3 regions of the Microbacterium sp. 10L49 genome follow, and region 1 is predicted to be linked to each of the others. Evidence: predicted binding sites of a transcription regulator. Region 1 holds the regulator's gene; each other region holds the start of a gene.

Evidence for each region. Region 1 encodes LexA, which represses DNA repair genes until DNA is damaged. Its sites were predicted from a motif close to TCGAACANNTGTTCGA; they were not measured.
Region 2: AC1DCT_RS00170 (HNH endonuclease signature motif containing protein) is a predicted target of LexA. The motif match lies at 1,267-1,282, and genes of this name have one in related genera.
Region 3: AC1DCT_RS13160 (DUF222 domain-containing protein) is a predicted target of LexA. The motif match lies at 909-924, and genes of this name have one in related genera.

The regions. Positions count from the first base shown of each region.
Region 1 covers NZ_JBFTIW010000002.1:37,300-39,564, forward strand. Annotated here, with positions in the region: gene AC1DCT_RS04795 (histidinol-phosphate transaminase) at 1-73, opposite strand, end outside; gene AC1DCT_RS04800 (LysM peptidoglycan-binding domain-containing protein) at 246-602, opposite strand; gene lexA (transcriptional repressor LexA) at 925-1,611, shown strand; gene metE (5-methyltetrahydropteroyltriglutamate--homocysteine S-methyltransferase) at 1,730-2,265, opposite strand, start outside.
Region 2 covers NZ_JBFTIW010000001.1:33,207-35,471, forward strand. Annotated here, with positions in the region: gene AC1DCT_RS00170 (HNH endonuclease signature motif containing protein) at 1-1,143, opposite strand, end outside; gene AC1DCT_RS00175 (RNA-binding S4 domain-containing protein) at 1,336-1,737, opposite strand; gene AC1DCT_RS00180 (lysoplasmalogenase family protein) at 1,734-2,265, opposite strand, start outside.
Region 3 covers NZ_JBFTIW010000004.1:29,127-31,391, forward strand. Annotated here, with positions in the region: gene AC1DCT_RS13160 (DUF222 domain-containing protein) at 1-889, opposite strand, end outside; gene AC1DCT_RS13165 (DMT family transporter) at 993-1,976, opposite strand; gene AC1DCT_RS13170 (MarR family winged helix-turn-helix transcriptional regulator) at 2,016-2,265, shown strand, end outside.

The DNA of each region.
Region 1 (2,265 bases):
CCTGCGGGGCGCCATAGGGCCGCAGCCCACGGAGATCGTCGCGAAGGGGTAAATCGTCGAGCGAGACAGTCACCCTGCCATGCTAGGCGGCCGCGCTGTGGTGCGTGGCACAGATGACCGCGGTTGCTGAGCGACGCCGAAGTACGGTTGCTGAGCGACGCCGAAGTACGGTTGCTGAGCGACGCCGAAGTACGGTTGCCGAGTTGCGCCGACGCAGGGTTGCCGAGCTGCTTCGAAGGACGGGATCAGCGCCCGGTCGATCCGTACCGTGCCGGGATCGCCAGGTGCTGTCCGACCTCGATCACACCTCCGTCGACGAGGTTCAGCTTCGAGATCTCGGCGACCACGTCGCGCGGGTCGGCATTCGGCGCGATCTCGCCCGCGATCGACCACAGGGTGTCGCCGGGCTGCACCGTGACGGTCGCGAAGGTGTTGCCCGTCGTCTGCTCCCCGGAGGCGAGCGCGGATCCGCTGCTCAGCGCCGCGAACGCGATCGTTCCGGCCACCGGGAGCGCGACCAGCGCCGCGAGCACGCGCCGGCCGCGTGCGGTGATCCGCAGTCGCGTGGCGGGTACCTGACCGGCGAAGGTGATGCTGCTCATGGTGCTTCTCCTCAGTGTCTGTGTCGGTCCGCCTCTCCCCGGATCCGCATCCTCTGATGAGAATCTTCGAATCCGGGCCTCTGGAGAGGCGAACCTACGTACCGAAACTACTTTCGAGTTCGAACATCTGTCAAGACTTCTTCGAATATCGGTTCCGAAGACTTGCCGACACGCTCGAACAGATCTATCGATTCCGGCCCGATCTCGGATACGGTTTCGATACGAAGACCCCATCACGGACCACCGACATTCGAATCGCCGCCCGCGAATCCATGCCGATCCCACCGATCCGCGAGGGCACGACGCACACGAAGGAGATGGCATGAGCGACGGTGCGACCCCCGGCCCCGAGGTCCCGCGGACACGGCGCCGCAAGAGCCTCAGTGCGAAGCAGATGGCGATCCTCGAGGTCATCCAGACCTCGATCGCGCGGCACGGCTACCCGCCGAGCATGCGCGAGATCGGCGACGCCGTCGGCCTCAAGTCCCTCAGCAGCGTGACGCATCAGCTCGGCCAGCTCGAGCTCAGCGGCTATCTGCGTCGCGATGCCGGCAAGACCCGGGCCATGGAGGTCCTGATCGACCTTCCCGGCACATCCACCGAGAATCCCGCCGATACGGCCCCGTCCGTCGGCGACGCGGCACTCGTGCCCCTCGTGGGCCGGATCGCCGCCGGTGTGCCGATCACCGCCGAGCAGCAGGTCGAGGAGATCTTCCCGCTCCCCCGTCAGCTCGTCGGCAAGGGCGATCTGTTCATGCTGAAGGTCTCTGGCGAGTCGATGATCGACGCGGCCATCTGCGACGGCGACTGGGTCGTCGTGCGCTCTCAGGGCACGGCGGAGAACGGCGAGATCGTCGCCGCGATGCTCGACGGCGAAGCCACGGTGAAGACGTTCCGCCGTCGCGATGGCCACGTGTGGCTGCTCCCCCGCAACAGCGCATTCGAACCGATCCTCGGCGACGATGCGACGGTGCTCGGCAAGGTCGTAGCGGTGCTGCGCGCGGTCTGATTCCCGCCCCTTCCACGTCGAAGCCCCCTCTGCGTACCGAGGCCCCCTCTCAGATCCGTATCTGGGTGGGGGCCTCGGCGCTTGCGAGGGGGCCTCGATGAAGCCCGGTGCGGGAAGGTCAGACCGCGACCGACACGTCCTCGCGGACGCGGCGCGTGGCCTCGACGATGTTGCGCAGCGAGGCGTTGGTCTCCTCGTAGCCGCGGGTCTTCAGACCGCAGTCCGGGTTGACCCAGAGCTGCCGCGTGGGGATCTCCTCGACGGCACGGCGCAGGAGCGTCTCCACCTCGGACGCGTCGGGGATGCGCGGCGAGTGGATGTCGTAGACGCCCGGTCCGATGCCGTGGTCGAAGCCCGACGCAGCGATGTCGGTGACGACCTCCATGCGGCTGCGCGCGGCCTCGATCGAGGTCACGTCGGCGTCCAGCGCCTTGATCGCGTCGATGACGACGCCGAACTCCGAGTAGCAGAGGTGGGTGTGCACCTGCGTCGCCGTCTCGGCGCCCGCGGTGGAGAGGCGGAAGGAGCCGACGGACCAGTCCAGGTACGCGGGCTGGTCGGCCTGCTTGAGAGGCAGGAGCTCGCGCAGCGCCGGCTCGTCGACCTGGATGACGCCGATGCCGGCGGCCTCCAGGTCCGCGATCTCGTCGCGCA
Region 2 (2,265 bases), on a different contig from region 1:
CCCGCGGAAGCGGCACCGCTGATCCCTCGCCCGGAGGAACCGCTTCATCGCGGTCGACGGCGTGTAGCGATCGACCTTCGTGACCATTCCGGTGGCATCGAGGAACAGCCGGTTCCACCCACCGGCCTGACGGGCGAGATCCCGCGCGATGTCTGGATGCAGCGGACCATGCCCATCGAGCTCCGCCAGCCGGTCGTCCTCCCCGGCGAGAGTGGTTCCCGCGATCGTGACCTGCACGGTCGCGGTGATCCGCTCCAGACCCGTGCCGAGTGCCGCGGAGGGTGTCGAGGCGAGCAGCAGATCGATGAAGGTGTCGGCTTCGATCTCGCGGCGGGTCCGGCCGTCGGCGGCGACGAACTCGGGCCGGGAGCCGGGGCCGGCCGTGGCGGCTTCGCAGGTGTCGGTCCGGGGATCATGCAGGTCATGATCCGGATCGAGGGCGTAGGTTCCTGCTGCCGAGATGCGATCGTACGTCTCCAGCCGCGGGTCGTCGGGCAGGAGGTCTTCGGGGAAGGGGAACTCCTCAGGATCCGCGCCCGCGAAGCGCTCCGAGATCGGGTCGGAGAAGATCAGGTCGAGATCGTTCTCGCGTCGTGTCCGCCCCGTGGCGGCGACGGCCGTCGCGAGGCTGCGGAGGCGATCCATGATCGCGACGGCATAGACCTCAGGCAGTACCGCCGTCAGCAGAGCCAGACCGTCATCGAGGGGTCGGACCGTGACCTGGCGTTCGGATGCTGCTCTGGCGTGGCGCTCCCTGATGCTCTCTCCCGCGAGGCTCGCCGCGATCTGCCGGGCGTGCGGCCGTGTGCGCGCGGGCGTCTCGTGCTCGGCGATCGTGAGGGCGGCGGTCTCGTACACCGCGAGCACCGCGGCATCGAGGCGGCCGTTGAGCACCGCCTCGCGAACGGGAGCGGCCGCGGCGACGACCACGCGGACGTGCTGCGCCGTGATCGATCCCTGACGCAGGGCGTGACGCAGCGCAGGAAGAACTCGTCCAGGGCCTCCGCGTCGTTGAAACCGAGTTCCGCAGCAGTCTTGGAGATGCGCCCGGCAGCGGAGTACTCCGCGATCATCGACCGGCGGATCATGTCGCGGTGCTGGGGATCGGCACGAACGTCTGCGTCGAAGAGCTCGGCCCGGGATGCGAGAAGCTCGGACGCCTCGCCCTCGAGTCGTGCGATCTCAGCCCGCTTCGCCACCCACGCATCCAGCAGTGCGCCGCGATCTGCGGCGGGTGGAGGCGGGGCTTCGGTCATGTCCCCAGTATAGAACAGAAATTCGAAGACAGGAAGGGGTGTGGAGACACTTTCTCCCTGATCAAGAGAGAATTATCGCTCACCGATCGGAGCGATCTCCGTCGTGATCGCGACCGCGCAGGCGGTCGATGTCGCGGCGCTCGCGCTTGGTGGGCCGACCCGCGCCGCGGTCTCGCAGGCCGGCGGCGGCGACCGGATCACGCGGCGGGGTGCGGTCCTCGGCCGCGACGGCGGCGAGCGGTGCGCCGACGCGTTTGACGAGCGTCTGGCGGACGATCAGGATCCGATCGAACCCGCTGATCCGGATCCGCAGCTCGTCGCCGATCTTCACGGTCTGCGCGGCCTTGACCTTGTCGCCGTTGAGGCGCACGTGGCCGGCGCGGCAGGCGGTCGTCGCCGCGGAGCGCGTCTTGAACACGCGCACCGCCCAGAGCCAGCTGTCGATGCGAACAGGGCCGCTCGCCCATGGCTCGACGTTCATGCGGGCGACCCCTGGGCGCGGTCGGCCGGAACGGCACGAGATGGCGCGGTTGCCGGATCCTCTCGGCGCAGCGTCAGCAGCGCTCCGGCCACGATCAGGCCCTGTCCGATCGTGTACGTGATCATGACCGCGGGGCTCGTCCAGTCGGGCATCGCGTCGGGCAGGAACAGGCGGAACGCGAGGATCGTGTCACTGGAGAGGAAGAAGGCGCCGCCCCAGGCGATCATCGCCCGGCAACGCGCCGACGTCGCCGCCGTGCCTGCCAGGACGATGCCGTACGCGCCGACGGCTGCGAGCAGCGCTCCGGTGTGCGGCCCGAGGATCGCGATCATGAACAGCCACCACAGCACGTAGACGACGGTCCACATCGGAAGCCGGCGCACGCGCAGGTGGCGCAGGAACAGCAGGATGTAGGCGAGGTGCGCAACGCCGAAGAAACCCAGCATGAGCGGCAGTTCGGGCGCGAACGGGAAGAACAGCCCGGCCTCATCGCCGAGCCAGGAGAAGAACAGCGCCACGGTCAGCAGG
Region 3 (2,265 bases), on a different contig from region 1:
TCGCGAGGTCGGCGGCGTTCACGCGGACGATCACAGTCGCCCCGTTCAACGTCTTGCTCTTCAGACAGGTGAGGGCGTGCTCGGCGAAGTGCACGAGCGCGTCGGCCTGGATCTGCCCCACGGTGCGCCGATCCGTCTCGGCCAGGGCCGGGTCGCGGTCGCGCCTCGCGGCGAATTCGGCAGACACGTATCCTTCGATCGCGGTCTTCACCGCCCCGGCCCGGGCGGGCTCCAGGACGGCGTTCAGATGCAGCATCCCGTCCCGTTCGAACATGCTCAGCGACGCCCGCGCCCGCGCCTCGTCTTCGCGCGGTGCGACACCATCCGGATCCAGGTACGCCTCCATCCGGGTGATCATGCGCCGGACCTCGTCCAATGACAGCCCGGGCGCCTTGGCGGCGAGCAGGCCTTCCGCCTCCGCGGCGATCGCCCGGCCGACTTTCGGGATCATCCGATCCAGGAACCCGACCAGCATGCCCGCGGCGACCGCCCCGATCCGCCCCGCCCCCAGCGCCTCCCGCACGGCGGGGAACTTCGCCGGCAGCACCTCCCCGATCAGATTCGTCCGCGGCGCGGTCGCCTCCCCGACCTTCACCAGCCGGACCGCATCCCCGGTCGATGCGCCCGTGGTCGTGGCAATCAGCTGCGCCGGGCTCCGGTATCCCTGCTGCTTCGCCAGGCTGTCCGGACCCAACTCGCGCCGGGACTCGTACGCGATCCCCGCCGCGACCTCCGCATGCACGCCGTCCGCGGTTCGCTTCACCAGGCCCAGCGCGTCGTTCACCGCCACCAGCTGCGCCCGCGACAACTCCGACCCAGACACTGCCTCACCCCACGCCGCCGCCAGAAGCCGGGTGGCTTCCAGAAGCGGATCGAGGGTGCTGGTCATGCTCCGATTCTACCAAGAATCGAACATTTCTTCTATGTTTTCGAATATCGATTTCACCCCAGATCTGGGGATTCTCTGTGCGGCTCGCGTCTTGATGGTGCGTCTATCTCCCCCGGGGCGGGGGCGCGAACTCCTTCACGCCTCGAGTCGTCCCTGTCAACAGATCCCAGAGCGAGCTGACGAGGGACGACGTGGCGGACGGGAGCGCTGCTGCGGCGCGCGCTCGCCGTCGTCGCGCCGCGAACCCGTCCAGCACGAGTGGCGCGGCGATGCCGATCAGGACCAGCGCCAGTCCGGCGAGCTGCCGCCCCTCGAGCACCTCGCCGGCCACGAGCACGCCGAGCAGCACGCCGGTGACCGGGTTGAGCAGACCGACGAGACCGACGGTGCCGGAGGGCAGGTGCTTGAGCGCTGCGAACCACGCGACGTTGGCGACGGCGGTCGCGACCAGGGTCAGGTAGCCGTACGCGGCCAGACCCGCGCCGTCGACCACGGGCGGCGGGCCCTCGACGACGGCCGCGAACGGGATGAGTGCGAGGCCTCCGAAGACGAGCTGCCAGGCGGTGGACGGGAGGATCCCGACCTCGGCGTTCCAGCGCTTGGCGAGGATGAACCCGATCGACGACATCGCCATCGCGGCGATCGAGGCGATCACGCCGCGAGGGTCGACGGAGTTCGTGGTGCCGAGCAGCATCAGCGCGACGCCGCCGATGCCGACGAAGGCGCCGAGCAGGCGCAGGATTCCCGGTCGTTCACGCAGGATCGCCCAGGCCGCGAGGGCGATCGCGACGGAGGAGGTCGCCATGATCGTCGACGCGATGCTCGTGGGCAGCAGCTGCGCCGCGGCGTAGACGAGCACGAAGAAGGCCCCGACGTTGAGGGTGCCCAGCACGGCGGACTTCCACCACCAGGAGCCCCGGGGGAGCCGTCGGACCAGGGCCAGGAGCAGCAGCCCGGCGGGCAGCGCGCGGATGGCGGCACCCCAGATCGGCGAGTCGGGGAGCCATTCGCGCGTGACGAAGTAGGTGCTGCCCCAGGCGATCGGAGCGATCATCGCGACGACGAACCAGCGCCAATTAGTTTCCATGGAAGACACTATAGCTTCCACGGAAGATATAGTGAAGGGATGACGGAGATCGACGACCAGGTGACGCGGATCCAGCAGGCGTGGCGGCGGGAGCGCCCCGATCTCGACGTGACCCCGATCGGCACGATCGGGCGCCTGCACCGGCTGGCGCTGGCGCTGACCGAGGAGCTCGTCGCCGTCTATCGCGAATACGGGCTGTCGGAGGGCGACTTCGACGTGATGGCCGCGCTGCGCCGTTCCGGCCGGCCGTACGAGGCGAGCCCCACGGACCTGGCGGCCTCGACCATGA